DNA from 4 places in the Pseudovibrio sp. Ad5 genome. Region 1 is predicted to be linked to each of the others. Evidence: predicted binding sites of a transcription regulator. Region 1 holds the regulator's gene; each other region holds the start of a gene.
The links. Region 1 encodes LexA, which represses DNA repair genes until DNA is damaged. Its sites were predicted from a motif close to TGTTCNNNNTGTGTTCNG; they were not measured.
Positions count from the first base shown of each region.

Region 2: PsAD5_RS27365 (YifB family Mg chelatase-like AAA ATPase) is a predicted target of LexA. The motif match lies at 2,342-2,359, and genes of this name have one in related genera.
Region 3: uvrA (excinuclease ABC subunit UvrA) is a predicted target of LexA. The motif match lies at 2,058-2,075, and genes of this name have one in related genera.
Region 4: recA (recombinase RecA) is a predicted target of LexA. The motif match lies at 2,556-2,573, and genes of this name have one in related genera.

Region 1 covers NZ_LMCH01000025.1:257,933-262,509, reverse strand. Annotated here, with positions in the region: gene trpC (indole-3-glycerol phosphate synthase TrpC) at 1-352, shown strand, start outside; gene moaC (cyclic pyranopterin monophosphate synthase MoaC) at 410-913, shown strand; gene PsAD5_RS13490 (molybdopterin molybdotransferase MoeA) at 910-2,124, shown strand; gene lexA (transcriptional repressor LexA) at 2,374-3,096, shown strand; gene PsAD5_RS13475 (ComEC/Rec2 family competence protein) at 2,992-4,577, opposite strand, start outside.
Region 2 covers NZ_LMCH01000066.1:494,517-499,093, forward strand. Annotated here, with positions in the region: gene rsmI (16S rRNA (cytidine(1402)-2'-O)-methyltransferase) at 1-760, shown strand, start outside; gene PsAD5_RS27355 (YraN family protein) at 726-1,133, shown strand; gene gshB (glutathione synthase) at 1,252-2,226, shown strand; gene PsAD5_RS27365 (YifB family Mg chelatase-like AAA ATPase) at 2,406-3,932, shown strand; gene PsAD5_RS27370 (hybrid sensor histidine kinase/response regulator) at 3,997-4,577, shown strand, end outside.
Region 3 covers NZ_LMCH01000003.1:61,158-65,734, reverse strand. Annotated here, with positions in the region: gene uvrA (excinuclease ABC subunit UvrA) at 1-1,845, opposite strand, end outside; gene PsAD5_RS01665 (single-stranded DNA-binding protein) at 2,247-2,813, shown strand; tRNA gene PsAD5_RS01660 (tRNA-Glu) at 3,081-3,155, opposite strand; gene PsAD5_RS01655 (VOC family protein) at 3,346-3,786, opposite strand; gene PsAD5_RS01650 (cold-shock protein) at 4,204-4,577, shown strand, end outside.
Region 4 covers NZ_LMCH01000057.1:225,168-229,744, reverse strand. Annotated here, with positions in the region: gene PsAD5_RS15825 (hypothetical protein) at 1-60, opposite strand, end outside; gene PsAD5_RS15820 (pseudouridine-5'-phosphate glycosidase) at 454-1,368, opposite strand; gene PsAD5_RS15815 (carbohydrate kinase family protein) at 1,401-2,324, opposite strand; gene recA (recombinase RecA) at 2,626-3,690, shown strand; gene alaS (alanine--tRNA ligase) at 3,881-4,577, shown strand, end outside.

The DNA.
Region 1 (4,577 bases):
TGTTGACGACCAACTGGCCAAAGAGTTGGAAGACGCCGCATTTGAACTGGGCATGGATGCGCTTATCGAAGTGCATGACGAAGCTGAGTTGGAACGCGCACTGAAGCTCTCCTCTCCGCTTGTTGGCATCAACAACCGCAATCTAAAAACCTTCGAGACATCTCTGGAAACCAGCGAACGGCTCGCACCACTGATCCCGCAAGATCGGATCATCGTTGGCGAGAGCGGCCTGTTCACTCCGGAAGACCTTTCCCGAATGGAAAACTCCGGTATCTCCACCTTCCTCATCGGCGAAAGCCTGATGCGTCAGGAAGATGTGGAAACCGCAACCAAAGCTTTGCTTAAACGCTAAAAATCAACTGCTTGGCAAAAGCAGACACCTGAACAAACTGTGTCCAGAGGCAAGACAATGTCAGCACTTTCTCCAAAACTCACTCACTTAGATGACAGCGGTGCGGCTCATATGGTCGACATTTCAGAGAAAGAGGTTACCTCACGCATTGCCCGTGCAGGCGGTCAGGTAAAAATGCAGCCTGAAACTCTGGACATGATCCTTTCAGGCAACGCCAAGAAAGGCGACGTGCTCGCAACGGCACGCATTGCTGGCATCATGGCGGCCAAGAGAACTCACGAGCTGATCCCTCTGTGCCACCCTCTGGCGCTTTCCAAGGTTCAGGTGGACTTCACACCCAACCCTGAACTGCCGGGAATTGAGATCGAAGTCTTCGCAAAAGTATCCGGCCAGACTGGCATCGAAATGGAAGCACTTACAGCCGCCTCCGTTGCCTGCCTGACAATTTACGACATGGCAAAAGCCGTTGACCGTTCTATGGAGATCGGTGAAATCCGGTTGCTGGAGAAGAAAGGTGGGAAGTCCGGACACTATCTGGCTGAGGAGGATAACTCCCAATGAGCTTGATCAGTATTGAAGACGCGCTGGACCGCCTCCTGAGAGATGTGAAGCCGACCGGCACTGAGCACCTTCCATTACTTGAAAGCGGAGAACGCATTCTCGCAGAAGACGTTGCCGCAACACGAACGCAGCCTCCATTTTCCGCCTCAGCAATGGATGGATATGCTGTCAAAGCCGCTGATACGGTCGATCCAGAGACAGCTCTGAGGGTCATAGGCGAAGTCGCTGCCGGGCATAACTTTGATGGCACACTGCAAGCCGGAGAAGCCCTGCGTATTTTTACAGGAGCACCTGTCCCTGCTGGCGCTGACGCGATCTTGATGCAGGAAAACGCCCGCCGTGACGGGGATAACCTGTTTTGCGAAGAAGCTGTTTCTGTTGGTAAGTTCATCCGTCCGGCAGGCCTCGACTTCAAAGAAGGTCAAGTCCTCCTGAAGGCAGGCGCCCCACTCGGTTTCCGCGAACTGTCTCTTGCAGGCGCTATGAACCACGCAGCCTTGCCAGTGCGCAAAAAGCCAGTCGTTGCGATCCTCGCAAATGGTGATGAACTCGTCGAGCCAGGTCAGATACCAGGTCCGAATCAAATCATCGCGTCCAATCAGGTCGGCATTGCAGAATTCGTCAGAAACTGCGGCGGAACGCCAATGATGCTGGGCATTGCACCAGACCAGCCTGAGGAAATCGCGGCACGCGTGAAGCAGGCCATTGAAGCAAAAGCCGATGTACTGGTGACACTCGGCGGTGCCTCTGTTGGCGACCACGATCTCATTCAGGACGTACTGGGCGCTGAAGGCATGGAGCTAGGCTTCTGGCGCATCGCCATGCGCCCGGGCAAGCCCCTCATGGCCGGTGCCCTTGGCCCGATGAAAGTCCTCGGCCTTCCTGGCAATCCAGTCTCCAGTCTTGTATGTGCACTCCTCTTCCTCGGCCCGCTTCTGGATAAGACGCTAGGCCGCACGGTCTCTGTGACAAATCAAGGCGTTACCAAAGCCACATTGGCAGCTGATCTGCCTGCAAATGATATGCGTCAGGACTACCTGCGCGCCAGCCTGAGTACAGACGAACACGGAGATCTGATAGCAACGCCGTTTGGCAAACAGGACTCTTCCATGCTTGCCTTGCTGACAAAAGCAGATGCCCTGATCATTCGCTCACCACACGCACCAGCTGCAAAGGCAGGTGAAAAAGTGGACCTGCTCAAGCTACGCTAAATCCAGTCATCAGAAGTGGGCAACCCCTGCCCACTCACCCACCAGAAACCAAATCCCCCAGTTCTAGCAGGGCTTAACCTCAACAAACCCATTGCAGAACACAATGAGAACAGGTAGAGTACGTTCGTGTTTTGTCCTTCCAATCGCAGAAGTTGAAGTCTTTAAGCTTCTTGGAATTACAAAACCGCGATTGGTCAGGAATGGCCGCTCACTTTCAATCAGCGCCTTAGGAGCGAACGGGGATAAAAGATGCTTACACAGAAGCAACACGAGCTTTTGATGTTCATCCATCAACGCTTGAAGGAAGCCGGTGTTCCGCCCTCCTTCGATGAGATGAAGGACGCGCTGGACCTCCGTTCCAAATCCGGCATTCACCGGCTGATCACAGCTCTGGAAGAGCGCGGCTTCATTCGCCGCTTGCCGAACAGAGCCCGTGCGCTGGAGATCCTCAAACTGCCGGACTCAATTTCTCCGGGCCTGAAGCCTGCCGCCAAGGAAAAAGGCTTTGCACCTGAGGTGATTGAGGGCTCCCTGAGCAAGAAAGTCGCAACGCCGCCACCTCCACGCACCACATCACCAGACGAAGTGCCAACGCTGGAAATCCCGGTCATGGGCCGCATTGCTGCAGGCGTCCCAATCGAAGCAATCCAGACACAAAGCCATACCATCGCAATGCCTGCTGATCTGATGGGGCGTGGCGAGCATTATGCGCTGGAAGTCAAAGGCGATTCCATGATCGATGCCGGTATCTTTGATGGGGATACCGTGTTGATCAAACGTGGTGACACGGCTGATAACGGCGAGATCGTTGTGGCGCTGATTGATGAAGAAGAAGCAACCTTGAAGCGCCTGCGCAAAAAAGGCGCCTCAGTCGCGTTGGAAGCGGCCAACCCCGCCTACGAAACTCGCATCTTCGGCCCGGGCCGCGTCCACGTTCAAGGCAAGATGATTGCGCTCTTCCGCCGCTATTAAATCATTGGTTGCCTGAGGCAATTTTGGATTCCAAGGTCTGCGCTGAGCATCATATGCCCAGCGCACTTTTTTTATTCTTTCCCCGCCCTCAGCACCAGCAGAGAGCCAGATGTAAGCTGAACCTCGCTCTCCGAAAACCTTCTGGTCAATAACCAGCTCAGCCCGGCAAGCAGGAGGCGCCTGAGCCTGTGTGATGACGATGGTGGCAAGACGGCAGTCAGCCTCCAAAACTTCAACTACTTTAGACTGTGCCAACAGGATCGGCGCAGAGCTTATCCTCCCTCCCTCTGCAGGCTGCTGAGGGAATATCACAATCACACAGCCGCGATCATCACAGGACCGATCTGAAGCCCTCACCTTGTGCTGTTTGAATGAACCCGCCGAAACCCCACCGGCGCGCAACAGGCTGTCAGCAGCAAACGACATACGTGAGGACGTCAGTCGAAACGCACCATCCTGCCCATAATAAGCAATGTGCTTGCCCGCATCCGCAATCATCAGGTCAGGCGCCTTGCCACCGGCAAACATCAGAACACTCACCGTAAATGCCGGAAGTGAAAGCCATTTCAGGCGCAGCGGCATCACACACAGTACGACAATCGCTAGGATCACGAGCAGATACCCTGGAGCACTGGCAACCCCGAGACTGGTCAGCCCCTCACTGAGTGAGCTCACCCAGTAAGCAGCTTTCAGCACCAGTGCCAACCCAGCCTCCATCCCTTGCAGAAAGAACGCATCCGCACCAAACGGGATCGCCAGCAGGCTCAACAACCCAAGGGGCATAACCACAAAAGTCACCAATGGCATAGCAAGGATATTCCCCAGAACCCCATAAGGCGCAACCTGCTCAAAATGCATCGCCGCAACTGGCCCCGTAGCAGCACCTGCAATCAACGAGGTCAACGCACAAGCTAGAATCCACTTTAAACTTACACGACTAACCTTTTGAAACCATGAGGCATTACTCCTTCGCAAATTATCGCGATCACCGAGCAACCAATCCTTCCCAAGCATATAGGCTGAGAGCAAGGCGAGCACTGCAATGAAGGACATCTGAAACCCGGGAGCCAGAACCTCCTCCGGCCTCAGGCTTAAAAGCACAAGGCAAGCCAGCGCCAGACCACGCAGACTGAAGGCCCGCCGACCAAGCAGTCCCGCGCATAAAATCATCGCTGCCATCAAAAAAGCCCGCTGCGTTGCGACAGAAGCTCCTGACAAACCAAGATAAACAATCGCCGCAATCAGTGCTGCCACGCTGGCATAAACGTGAATATGTCCTTTCAGCGCAAGCGACTGGCTGAGGGATAGGATCAGGCGGGCACCAAGGAAGACCAGAGAGGTCACAAGACCCATATGCATACCGGAGATGGCGAGGACATGAGCAAGTCCGGCATTGCGTAACGCATCCTTGTCAGCGGTGGCAAGGTAGTCTCGCTTGCCCACCAGAAGCGCAACAGCAAACGCACTTTCCGCGCTGTTAT
Region 2 (4,577 bases), on a different contig from region 1:
TATTGCCTGCGAAGATACCCGTGTGACGGGTGTTTTGTTACAGCGTTATGGCATCCGCACGCAGATGATGACCTATCATGAGCACAATGCCCACAGACAACTGCCTAAGATTTTGGAGGCATTGGGTGCTGGACGAGCCGTTGCATTGGTTTCCGATGCTGGTACGCCGCTCATTTCTGATCCAGGTTTTCGGCTTGTAGGTGATGTGGTAGAGCACGGACACAAGGTGGTGCCAATTCCAGGTGCCTCAGCCATGTTGAGCGGTCTGGTTGGCGCCGGTTTACCCTCTGACACTATTTTGTTTGCTGGTTTTCTGCCCAATAAGACCCACGGCAGAAAGAAACGTCTTGAAGAACTGAGAGATATTCCGGCGACACTGGTGTTTTATGAGAGCCCTCACAGAGTTGGGGCTTCTCTTGTCGACATGACTGAAATTCTTGGGAAGCGTAAGGCTGCTGTTGCACGTGAGCTGACCAAGCGGTTTGAGACCTTCCAGCGTGGTACCCTTGCAGAACTGAGTGATTTCTATTCGGGGGATCGCCCTAAGGGAGAAATTGTTATTCTTGTTTCACCACCTGAAGAGCAAGAACTGACCGAGGTTGATGCAGACGAACTGTTGCTCGAGGCATTGAAAGAAATGCCAGTGAGCGCAGCAGCGAAGAAAGTCTCCAAAGCAACCGGGGTGGATCGAAAGACGATTTATACCCGTGCTATGGAGCTGAAAAATGCAGGAACGGCAGAAGAGCCCGAGAGCGACTAAAAGCAACCTTCTTAAGAAGCAGGCTGCTTATCGAAAAGGACTGCAGGCGGAGCTGAAAGCAGAGATGCTGCTTCGCCAAGCAGGCTGGCAGATTCTTGAAAGACGCTACAAAACCAAGCAGGGCGAGATCGATTTGATCGCCGAACAAGACCAGACGATCGTGTTTGTAGAGGTGAAAGCCAGGCGGGGTGTGGATGATGGCTTATATGCAATCACGCAACGCTCTCAACGAAGGATTGCAAATGCCGCCCGAGAATGGGTTTCGCATCACAACGATGTGGTTGGAAAAACCTTGCGATTTGATGCGGTTATTCTTCCCAAACACGGAGAAGCCCAACACTTTCCTAATCTTTTTGAAGCTGAAATTTTTTAGGAAACAAATATTTTATCGCAAAAATGTAGACAAATTGCTTTCTGACCCACATATCTGCAGCTAACATCCATTTTTATTTACATGGATTTCTATCCCAGCGTTATTTCAGGAGTGCCTCATGTCCCAAGCAGCTTCTTCTGGTGCCAAGCGGCCGCTTAAAGTCGCCGTACAGATGGACCATATCTCTACCATCAACATTGCGGGCGACAGTGCTTTTGCTCTGATGCTAGAAGCGCAGGTTCGTGGTTATGAACTGTATCACTACACACCAGAGCGTCTGGCGCTGTGGGGTGAAAAGGTTATGTGCCGCGTTGAGCCGGTAACCGTGCGCGACGAAGCAGGCAATCACTTCAGTTTTGGTGAGCCCCAGCGCGTTGACATGTCTGAGATGGACGTCGTTCTGATGCGTCAGGATCCTCCATTTGATCTGGCTTACATCGCTGCGACCCACATTCTCGAAAAGCTTTCCGAGACAACGCTCGTTCTGAACAATCCAGTCTCTGTACGTAATGCACCAGAGAAACTGTTTGTGACCCAGTTTGCGGACCTGATGCCACCAACGCTGATCACTCATGATCGCGAGGAGATTGATGAGTTCCGCAACATCCATAGCGACATCGTAATGAAGCCGCTGTTTGGGCATGGTGGAGCTGCTGTTTTCCGCGTGACCAAGGATGACCTGAACTATGGGTCTCTTTACGACTTCTTCTCCGTCACATTCCGCGAACCTTGGGTCATTCAAAAGTTTCTGCCGAATGTGAAACACGGTGATAAGCGCATTCTCCTGGTTGATGGTGAGTTTGCTGGTGCAGTGAACCGTGTGCCTGCAGAAGGTGACTTACGCTCCAACATGGTGCGTGGCGGTTCTCCTAAAGACAGTGACCTGACTGAGCGCGAAAGAGAGATTTGCGCGCGCCTTGGGCCGACACTGAAAGAACAGGGGCTCATTCTCGTTGGAATCGATGTGATTGACGGAAACCTCACTGAAATCAACGTGACTGCCCCAACTGGCATTCGAGCGATCCAGAAGCTGGGCGGGCCAGATGTGGCCGGCATAGTCTGGGATGTGCTTGAGAAAAAGCTGGAAGCCTAAAAAGTAACAAAAGCCCTGTTCTTCAGCAGGGCTTTTCTTTTTCATCATGAACTCCGAGAATTCAGGTAGAGCTTCTTATGGGGGCTTTCGTATTTCTGAGTATTCAAGGCTTGTGTGTTTCTCATTCGTTCCTGCTTAATTACTACAATGATGATTAATTGTGGCCGCAGGAGTGTCAGGTGTTTGCTCGCATCTCTACCGTTTCCTTTCAGGGTGTCGACGCTGCAAATGTTGACGTGCAGGTCCAGATTAGCCCCGGATCCGTCTATTTCACTCTTGTTGGCCTGCCCGACAAGGCAATTGCAGAGAGCAAAGAGCGGGTTCGTTCAGCTCTCATTGCCTCCGGCCTGGCGCTACCCGCCAAACGTGTGACGGTTAATCTGGCTCCGGCTGACCTGCCAAAGGAAGGATCTCATTATGACCTTCCAATTGCACTTGGTCTCTTGGTGGCGATGGGGGCACTGCCTGCGGAAGCTGTCGAAGGCTTCCTCGTTCTAGGTGAGCTCTCACTGGATGGCAGCATTTCGCACGTAAACGGAGCCCTCCCAGCTGCAATCGCTGCTGTTGCAAACGAGAAAGGTTTGATCTGTCCGGCAAGTTGCGGCTCTGAAGCGGCATGGGCGGATGAGAACCTGAAGATTATGGCCGCGGGATCACTGGTTCAGCTCTACCGCGCATTGAAAGGTGATATTACTCTTTCTGCCCCAAAACCGCGCAGCTCTCCACAAGCTGCCAGTTCACTGGACCTTGCCGATATTCGAGGTCAGGAAACAGCGAAGCGGGCACTGGAGATTGCTGCAGCTGGCTCTCATAACCTGATGATGGTCGGCCCTCCAGGCTCAGGAAAAACCTTGCTCGCAAGCAGGTTACCCGCTCTATTGCCACCACTTTCAGCTCGCGAACTGCTGGAAGTATCCATGATCGCTTCCATTTCAGGAGAGTTGGAAGATGGCGCTTTGAGCAATCAACGCCCCTTCCGGGCACCACATCACTCCGCATCCATGGCTTCACTGGTTGGCGGAGGCATAAAGGCCAGACCTGGCGAAGTGTCCATGGCTCACAATGGTGTGCTTTTTTTGGATGAACTGCCAGAGTTCGATAGCTCCGTTCTGGACAGCTTGAGGCAGCCTATTGAGAACGGTGTGGCGACGATTGTTCGCGCCAATTATCGGGTGAGCTATCCATCCATAGTGCAAGTGGTTGCTGCGATGAACCCTTGTCGTTGCGGATATGCAGGAGAACCGGGACATACTTGCAGGCGAGGCGATAAATGCGCCAGTTCTTACCAGTCGCGAGTGTCTGGGCCTTTCGTGGACCGGATGGATTTGCAACTTCATGTTCCCGCGGTTTCTGCAAGAGACCTGATCAGCCCGCGCACTTCTGAGAGTTCGCAGGTGGTTGCTCAACGTGTAGGGCGCGCTCGTGCAATACAGCAAGCTCGCTATGCCTCTCTTGGGTTAGATATCACTGTCAATGCACATGCCAGTGCGCGGACTATCGAGCAAATTGTTGCATTGGATCAAGGCAGTAAGGAATTAATTGAACAGGCCTCCATACAATTTGGTCTTTCTGCACGTGGCTACCATCGTGTTTTGAAACTATCACGGACAATCGCAGATATGGACGGGTCAGAGTCCGTTCAGCGTATTCACCTGGCCGAGGCCCTGAGCTTCAAACGCTCTTCAGCCTATTTGGCCGCAGCATAATCTGGTATATCCTACCAATTGAATTTTACTGATTTACCGAAATAGTTCGGGTGGAGCAAAAGCTGTGTTGAAACGGAGACTGAAAACTGAGGAGAGCACCCATGTTGTTACTCAGGCTCGCGTGTCTCTGATTAAGCAAAGCGAAATCACCGAGAAATCCTCCTTTGTTCTAAAGAGCCTCTCCATTTTTGTGGGCGTTATATGCTTGCTGATTGCGCTGCTGCTGACCGATTGGCAATCCTTGCAAGGTTTCTATGTTGTATTGCTTGCATTTGGGGCTGGCGCTGTCTTGTTTCGCCGGTTTCCAGCAAGTGATGTTATCGCCCAAAGTTGGAAGACAGCTCAAATCCAGAGTGAAGTGGAGCAACTTGAAGACCCATCTGAATTAGCTAGCGATACTGACTGGCAATTACGTGAAGCGGATGATCGGCATCGTTCCATTCTGGATGCGCTGGGCGCTATTGTGATCCGTTGTGATAGCAATGGGGTGGTGCTGTCAGTCAATGATGCAGGTAAACGCAATTTTCCAGCTGGGTTTGGAGTTGAGATCGGAGGAGCTATTCATCTGCCTTATGCCGATGACTTTACTCCTGATCTTGAGGAAGGGGCTGCTGGGACTACCGAAGACGTTGCTTTGCGCACAAA
Region 3 (4,577 bases), on a different contig from region 1:
GCCAGTGAGGGAGGCCGGATTGGCCATCACTTCATCTGGAGTGCCTTTGGCAACTACTTGTCCGCCATGGATACCTGCGCCCGGACCCACATCCACCACATAATCTGCGGTGAGGACGGCGTCTTCGTCGTGTTCTACCACGATAACAGTGTTGCCCAGATTGCGCAGGTGTTTCAAGGTTTCCAGAAGACGAGCATTGTCGCGCTGGTGCAGGCCAATGGATGGTTCATCGAGAACGTAAAGCACACCGGTCAGGCCGGAGCCGATCTGGGAGGCCAGGCGAATACGTTGGCTCTCACCACCAGACAGGGTTCCGGAAGAGCGGTCCATGGAAAGGTATTCCAAGCCAACATCGTTGAGGAACTTCAAGCGCTCACGGATTTCCTTGAGGATGCGATATGCGATTTCGTTCTGTTTATCAGAGAGCTTTTCATCAATGCTGGAGAACCAGTCATGTGCAGTTTTGATGGAAAGGGCTGTGATCTCGCCTATATGGCGATCTGCTATTTTGACGCAAAGGGCTTCAGGCTTGAGGCGGTAGCCTTTACAAGCGTCGCAAGCATGATCTGACTGGTAGCGTGAAAGTTCATCGCGCACCATCTGAGAATCTGTTTCACGCCAGCGCCGCTCGATGTTGCCGACAACGCCTTCGAATGGCTTTTCGGTTTTGTAAGAGCGAGTGCCGTCATCATAAACAAACTGCACTTTTGTGTTGCCGGTTCCGAACAGCACCGCATTGCGGAAGTCTTCTGGAAGGTCTTTCCAGGCTTTGGTCATTGGCTGCTTATGATGCTTGGCCAATGCTTCCAGTGTTTGGGTGTAATAAGGAGAGGTTGAACCGGTTTTTGACCATGGCAGGATCGCGCCCCCCCGAAGGGAAAGAGATTGGTCCGGTACAACGAGCTCGGCTTCAAACGCCAGTTTTGTGCCGAGACCATCGCAGGTCGGGCATGCGCCAAACGGATTGTTGAACGAGAACAGGCGCGGTTCTATTTCCGGGATCGTGAAGCCGGAGACCGGGCAGGCGAACTTTTCTGAGAAAATGAGCTGCTTTGCTTTGCCTTTCTCATTCTGCTGATCTGCAAACTCAACGGTAGCGAGGCCTTCGGCCAGCTCCAGTGCGGTTTCCAGAGAATCTGCCAGGCGGCCAGCCATGTCTTCGCGCACAACGATACGGTCAACAACGACATCAATATCGTGTTTAAACTTCTTATCCAGAGCGGGCGCATCGGCGATTTCATAATACTCGCCGTCAACTTTTACGCGCTGGAAGCCCTTTTTCATGAGCTCAGCGAGTTCTTTTCTATACTCACCTTTGCGGCCACGCACGATTGGGGCCAGCAGGTATAAGCGAGTGCCTTCTTCCAGTGTCAGAATGCGGTCTACCATTTGGGAGACTGTCTGACTTTCAATTGGAAGGCCCGTTGCCGGAGAGTATGGAATGCCTACGCGCGCGAATAGGAGGCGCATGTAGTCATAGATTTCTGTGACTGTGCCGACTGTGGAGCGTGGGTTTTTTGAGGTGGTTTTCTGTTCAATGGAGATTGCAGGTGACAGGCCGTCGATCTGATCTACGTCTGGTTTCTGCATCATTTCAAGGAACTGGCGGGCGTAAGCGCTCAGGCTTTCAACGTAGCGGCGCTGCCCTTCAGCGTAAATCGTATCGAAGGCAAGAGAGGATTTGCCTGAGCCGGATAGGCCAGTCATGACGATCAGGCTGTCTCGTGGAAGATCCAGGTCCACATTCTTCAAGTTATGTTCGCGAGCGCCACGTACAGTGATCTGCTTCATAAGGTCTGCGCGCGCGGGAGTATTTTGTGTGTCATGTGTTGGCGACTTCGCCATGGAACTGTCCTTTATCACGGATACCGAGTTCGCATATAAAAAGCAAAACAGGTCTGGGCGCGATCCTCAAAATGCAGGAGAATGAGCGCTGGAAATCAGGTGGAACATAAACGGAACAATTTTAAGGAGCAAGCCTTTTTGAGTTTGCTCGCGTAAAATTGTCTTTTAGAAAAATTGAGAGTTGAACTTGGCAGTTTTGCAAGGCAATGTGTCGGAACAAAAATAGAACGAGCAGAGAGCCTTGCTTGCGGGTGCCTGATATTCCGACTGAAAGCCTAGGAAATGTGGACAACCACTGCGGCTTTGAGAAAGTCTGTTTGAATTGTAGAGCGCGGAGCATAGGTTACTTGCCAACTTAACTCGCTTAAACTTTGGGCGAGTTCAGACTTAGGAGTAATTCAATGGCCGGTAGCGTCAATAAAGTCATTTTGGTTGGAAATTTGGGCGCAGATCCGGAAGTTCGCCGTACGCAGGACGGTCGTCCGATCGTCAACTTGCGTATCGCTACTTCGGAGAGCTGGCGTGACCGTAACAGCGGCGAGCGCCGTGAGCGGACTGAATGGCACCGTGTTGTTGTGTTTAACGAAGGCCTTGCAAAGGTTGCCGAGCAATTCCTGCGCAAAGGCTCCAAGGTTTACATCGAAGGTCAGTTGCAAACTCGCAAATGGCAGGACCAGAGCGGCCAGGATAAATACTCCACCGAGATTGTTCTGCAGGGCTTCAACTCTACGCTGACTATGCTTGATGGTCGCGGCGAAGGCGGTGGTGCAGGCGGCCAGGGTGGCCAGTCCGGAGGCTTCGGCGGCAGCGGCGGCGGTGGCGGCGGATACGACCAGGGCGGTGGCTTTGGTGGTGGTGGCTCCAGCAATCAGGGCGGCGGCTTCGGCGGTGGCGGCGGTGGCGGCGGTGGTGGCCAAGCACCATCTGGCGGCTTCGGCGGTGGAATGGACGACGAAATTCCGTTCTAAGCCAAGCATGTAATTCAAGATGGCCCGGAGTGAGCGCAGGTTCACTACCGGGCTTTTTTGTGTTCCGGCGTGAGGTCCTGATCAGAGGGTGATGCGGGTAAGGGTCTTACCTTGCGACTTTACTCGGGCTTAAATGGATTGGTTGCAGCTATGGGGATTGGAGAGCTTGTTTGCAGAGATGTGTCGTCAGTGCTTGCTCTCAAAATAATAGAGAAACAGCTCATAAAGATGCGATGCTAGCAAAACAAATAAATTTAAGGAGAGAATTGGTACGCCCAAGGGGAATCGAACCCCTGTTTCCGCCGTGAAAGGGCGGCGTCCTAACCGCTAGACGATGGGCGCACACTACAGCATTTGCGCAATGTGGCGCGCTGTGAGGAGGCTTATAAGTTTTCAGTAGGATATTGTCTAGTGCTTAAAATTTTATAATTCAAACAATCCACAAATATGGATTTAGTCTATTCCTTTCTTAATTATTGTTAGATTTCAGCGCCTCAATTGAAATTGAGGCGCTGAAATGCTTGTGCTGAAATTACCAGCTGCCGGTGTTGCCCATGGAGAGCCATGGCTCAGCTGGCTCAAGGCTTCCACCTTTTTGCAGAAGCTCAATGGAAATTCCATCTGGAGAAACAATGAATGCCATACGGCCGTCGCGTGGTGGTCGGTTGATTGTGATCCCAGAGGCTTGGAGTTTTTCGCAGGTCTCATAGATATTGTCGACTTCATAGGCGAGGTGGCCGAAGTTGCGACCTCCGGCGTACTCTTCCGGATCCCAGTTGTATGTTAGCTCGAGTGCTGGTGCGGAAGATGCGCTGAAGCTTTCTTTGTCTTCAGGCGCAGCTAGGAAGACAAGTGTGAAACGGCCAGCTTCGCTTTCGTGACGGCGAACTTCTTCCAGCCCAAAGATACTGCAATAAAACTTCAGGGATTCATCAAGATCTTTAACGCGGACCATGGTGTGTAGATAACGCATGTCGAACTCTTTCTTTTATGGGATTGGCTCTGTGAAGTGGGAACCAGCAGAGGTTGAAGTTGGCCGAAGCTAGCGCGAAAAAAGCTAGGAGGGAAGGGTGCCTAGTATTTCTGAATTCTGAATATGCAAGGTATGCTCCGCAATAGTGTGTATCTGATGACGAGCGGAGACTTTGAAAGTAACGCGGGGATTCATGGGATAAAATCTTCAGTAGTGTTAGCTATACCCCCTCCAAACTTCAGGTAAATGGTGTTGATAGGACAACACTAACCAAATCAATGGGGGATCATTTAGCTCTTTGTTAATTTTTTACCTTTTTGCCGTCGGGCGTAATGATATTCTTTTTGTGGAATCAAGTGGTGTTCGGTTTTGATCGAGCGTTACATTTCAGATGCGGCAAATTTCGGGGCATTCATCATGGTGGTAAAAACGGCGCCTCAGTTAGGCTCTGTCGAGGACCTGGTTGACGATACAGCCTTAGATGTTCTTCAAGTGGCAGGAACAATCAAGTGGTTTGATATTGGTAAAGGCTATGGTTTTGTAGAGCCGGAAGACGATCTGCCTGACGTCTTGTTGCATGTTACATGCTTGCGCAGGGACGGCTATCAGACAGCGTATGAAGGCGCGCGTGTTGTTTGCGAGGTGCTTAATCGTCCGCGCGGATTGCAGGCGATGCGCATTCTTTCCATGGATGAGAGTTATGCGGTTCATCCTTCTCAGCTACCACCTTCTCGGACGCACGTGCAGGTGACGCCAGAGGGTAGCTTTATCGACGCGGAAGTGAAGTGGTT
Region 4 (4,577 bases), on a different contig from region 1:
TGGGCCGCTTTGGCAAGCCGCGAGAGCTGCAGTTAATCCGATAAAAATGAGTTTCTTCATAGCGTAAATCCTGCGGGTGACAAAAACAGAAGCAGCTGCCGCCAACCGCGCAATTCTGTTTGGCGTGATTTCAATGGAGCCACCCATTAAATGGGATCGGCCTTTCTCGCATATGCCCGCCTGATGGCGTTTTGATGAGCACTATATGACCACAAGATGCAGATGCGCCAATAGAAACACAGAGATGTAAAATTCTATAGCTTTAGAACACCTAAAATAATCGGGACCGAAAAACAACGGAATCTTTCGATCAAAGAGATGTGAAAGCCTCTGCATGATTTGAGTTGACTACACGTGTTGAGGTGCTTTTGAAAAATGGTGCTGATCGTACATAAAAAATCCGGGCTGGAAGGACCAACCCGGATTTGCATCATTGCTTAATTTGAGAGCTGCTTACGCAGTCAAACCACAAGCGATTTTCGTAGCAAGCTTTGCGTTGTTTTTAACCAGCGCAATGTTGGTTGCGAGGCTGCGGCCATTGGTGCGCTCGAAAATGTCTTGCAGCACAAATGGAGTGACTTCCTTGCCGGTGATGTTCTGCTCTTCTGCTGCCTGAATGGAGGCATCAATGAACACCTGCATTTCGTCAGATGGGATTTCATCTTCAACAGGTACCGGGTTGGTGACGAGCATGCCGCCGTGGTCGCCAAATGTTTCGCGGAACTTGATGAGCTTGGAGATGTCTGAAGCATCGTCCAGGCTGTAAGGCGCTTTGATCTTTGAATCGCGGGACCAGAAAGCAGGTACGTTTTCACAGCTGAAACCAATGACTGGCACGCCGCGTGTTTCCAGAACTTCCAGTGTCTTTGGAATGTCGAGCAGGGCTTTTGCACCTGCGGAAACAACACAAACTGGAGTGCGGGACAGCTCATCCAGGTCTGCTGAGATATCGAAGCTGGTTTCTGCGCCTTTATGGACACCGCCGATGCCACCGGTTGCGAACACGCGGATGCCAGCTGCGTGCGCCGCCATCATGGTTGCTGCTACGGTTGTGGAGCCGTTTTTACCCAGCGCCATAGCGAAGGAAAGGTCTGCGCGGGAGCACTTCATGACGTCTTTGGCGTTTGCCAGTTCTTCCAGAGTGCTGTCTTCCAGACCCACATGCAGCTCGCCATTCAACACAGCGATTGTCGCAGGGACTGCGCCACCGTCACGGATGATCTGTTCTACTTCGCGGGCAGTTTCAACGTTTTGCGGGTACGGCATGCCATGGGTAATGATGGTGGACTCCAGCGCAACAATAGGGGCGCCATTGCTCAGAGCATCTGCAACTTCTTTTGAATGATGGATTTTAATTGAACTTCCCATGGTTTTCCCAGTCTTTCGTATGTTGTTGGTGCTTAGGCATGTTCTAATAAACGAGCTTTAAGCGATTGGGGTGAAAGCGTTTCTGGCGCAGCGCCGGTCGCTTCCACTGTAATTGATGCAGAGGCAAGACCGCTTTTTACTGCTGAAACCGGGGCTTCATTGAGGCAACTTGCATAAAGAAAGCCTGCAATGAAGGCATCACCGGCACCGGTGACATCTACGGGAACAACAGAAAATGGAGTGTGCGAGCTTGTGCTGTCTGCACAGTGAAGAGCCAGTGGCTTGTTGGAATTGCTGACCAGAACAGTAGGAATGCCCGCAGCTGCCAGCTTTCGAGCTAGTTCTTCTGCTGAGAATTCTCCTGGTTTGCACTCCAAAAGAGCTGTGGCTTCATCTGTGTTGGTAAAAAGAATGTCGATGTTTGAGAGGAGGGGACGCAGTTTGGGCGCCTTCGCAATCGAGACAGTGTCTGCTGCGAGAAGGTGATGCTCCTTGGCATTGGCAAGTGAGAGAAGCGTTGCTTCTTCCAGATTGGTTTCACAGAGCCAGATATCGCAGTCCAGCAGAGCCTGCGGGATTGGATTTGCTTCTGAGAAACTTACCTTTGCTGTTATCTCACTGTCTGAAATTGCGGAGAACAATGTGCCATCCGGATTGTGAAGTGCCAGATAGGATCCTGTTCGACCGTCTGCGACAGTGGTGATACTGGAGGTATCAATCCCGCAGTCTGTCAGACTTTTTGCGAGGAATGCTCCGTCTGCATCGTCCCCCAGACATCCATGCATTGTTGGTTGCATGCCCAGCCGGGCCATTGCGCGTGCAATGTTTGCTCCAACACCTCCAGCACGGGACATAATTTTCCCGGGTGTTGAGGTGTCCGGCTTGAATGGTCGATCTGCATGGGCAATCCTGTCCAGATGGATTGCTCCGATTACTCCGACCTTTTTAGTGGACATAACCAATTCTCCTCCCGACATCGAAAGACAGTTGATATGCAATGTGGTTGGCCAAAGCAAGCTACGAGCAAATACAGACTGTGGGTGATGTATCAAAAGTGCATTTTGCTGTTTGATTCCAGAAGCGGTCCTCCAAACAGGTGTCGGGAAAAGTTATCTACATGTTGAACAATAAGAGAACACATTGAAATTAATCCATTTTTATTAGTTAGTTATCAGGTATTGCGAAGTTGGAACAAAATGAGTACAAATAACTGACTTTGAAACTACGCGTCCATCGTGGAATAAGGGATGAGAACGTATGGCACAAACTTCACTTCGCCTTGTTGAGGGCAATCAGATGGACAAGAATAAAGCACTGGATGCAGCGCTTTCCCAAATTGAACGAGCCTTTGGTAAAGGCTCCATTATGCGCATGGGCCAGGGGCAGGCCGTAGAAATCCAGAGCGTCTCGACTGGTTCTCTCAGTCTTGATATCGGCCTTGGAATCGGCGGGCTCCCAAAAGGGCGTATTGTTGAGATCTATGGACCTGAAAGCTCCGGTAAAACCACGCTGGCTTTGCACACAGTTGCCTGTGCGCAGCAAGGAGGCGGGATTTGCGCCTTTATTGATGCTGAACATGCGCTGGATCCGATTTATGCACGCAAGCTTGGTGTGAATATTGATGACCTGCTCATCTCTCAGCCGGATGCTGGTGAACAGGCACTTGAGATCGCCGATACGCTGGTTCGCTCTGGTGCGATTGATGTGCTGGTGATCGATTCCGTTGCTGCGCTGACGCCAAAAGCAGAACTTGAAGGTGAGATGGGCGATTCGCTTCCTGGCCTGCAGGCTCGTTTGATGAGTCAGGCACTGCGCAAGCTGACCGCTTCCATTTCCAAATCCAACACCATGGTGATCTTCATCAACCAGATCCGCATGAAGATCGGTGTGATGTTTGGTTCGCCTGAGACGACAACCGGTGGTAACGCGCTCAAGTTCTATGCTTCTGTGCGTTTGGATATCCGCCGTATCGGTGCGATTAAAGATCGTGACGAAATTGTTGGTAACCAGACCCGCGTGAAAGTGGTGAAAAATAAGCTGGCGCCTCCATTCAAACAGGTTGAGTTTGACATCATCTACGGTGAAGGCATCTCCAAAATGGGAGAATTGCTGGATCTTGGTGTGAAAGGCGGCATTGTTGAGAAGTCAGGTGCGTGGTTCTCCTACAATAGCCAGCGGCTGGGGCAGGGGCGAGAGAACTCGAAAACCTTCCTGAAAGAGAATCCTGAACTGGCGGATGAGATTGAACTTGCTATCCGACAGAATGCAGGTTTGATCGCTGAAGCGATTGATGATCCGGAAAAAGCTGCGGAAAACCAATAGAGTTTAGAGGGGCTGGATTTATCCAGCCTCTTTTTTTGTAGGGTTTTATGGACAGATTTGCTGCATATGGCTAAAACGCGGCAGATACTAATTTTTTGTTGCATCGTTTTTGATGCGCATACCCTGCAATTTGGCGGCTGTGATTGTTGAAGTAGCTGCCCACTAGAAAACGAGACGGACATCAATACCTATGAGTGGCGTCAACGAAATTCGGTCGGCTTTTCTCGACTACTTTGCAAAGAACGGACACGAAGTTGTTCCTTCCAGTCCACTGGTGCCACGCAATGATCCGACATTGATGTTTACAAATGCGGGTATGGTGCCATTCAAGAACGTATTCACCGGTTTGGAAAAACGGGATTACGTGCGTGCAACATCTTCGCAAAAGTGTGTCCGCGCTGGCGGCAAGCACAACGATCTGGACAATGTTGGCTACACTGCGCGCCATCACACCTTCTTTGAAATGCTGGGCAACTTTTCCTTTGGAGATTACTTCAAGGAAAACGCTATTGAGCTGGCATGGAATCTGATCACCAAAGAATACGGGCTGCCGGCTGACAAGCTGTTGATCACCGTTTATTCCGAGGATGAAGAAGCATTCAAGATCTGGAAGAAGTTGACTGGCTTTGCTGATGAGAAAATCATCCGCATCCCAACCTCAGATAACTTCTGGGCCATGGGTGATACAGGTCCTTGTGGCCCATGCTCCGAGATCTTCTACGATCACGGCGAACATATCTGGGGTGGCCCTCCAGGATCTCCTGAGGAAGATGGTGATCGCTTTATCGAGATTTGGAATCTCGTGTTCATGCAGTACGAGCAGCTGCCAGAAAAGCGCATTGATCTGCCGCGTCCATCCATCGATACTGGCATGGGTCTTGAGCGTT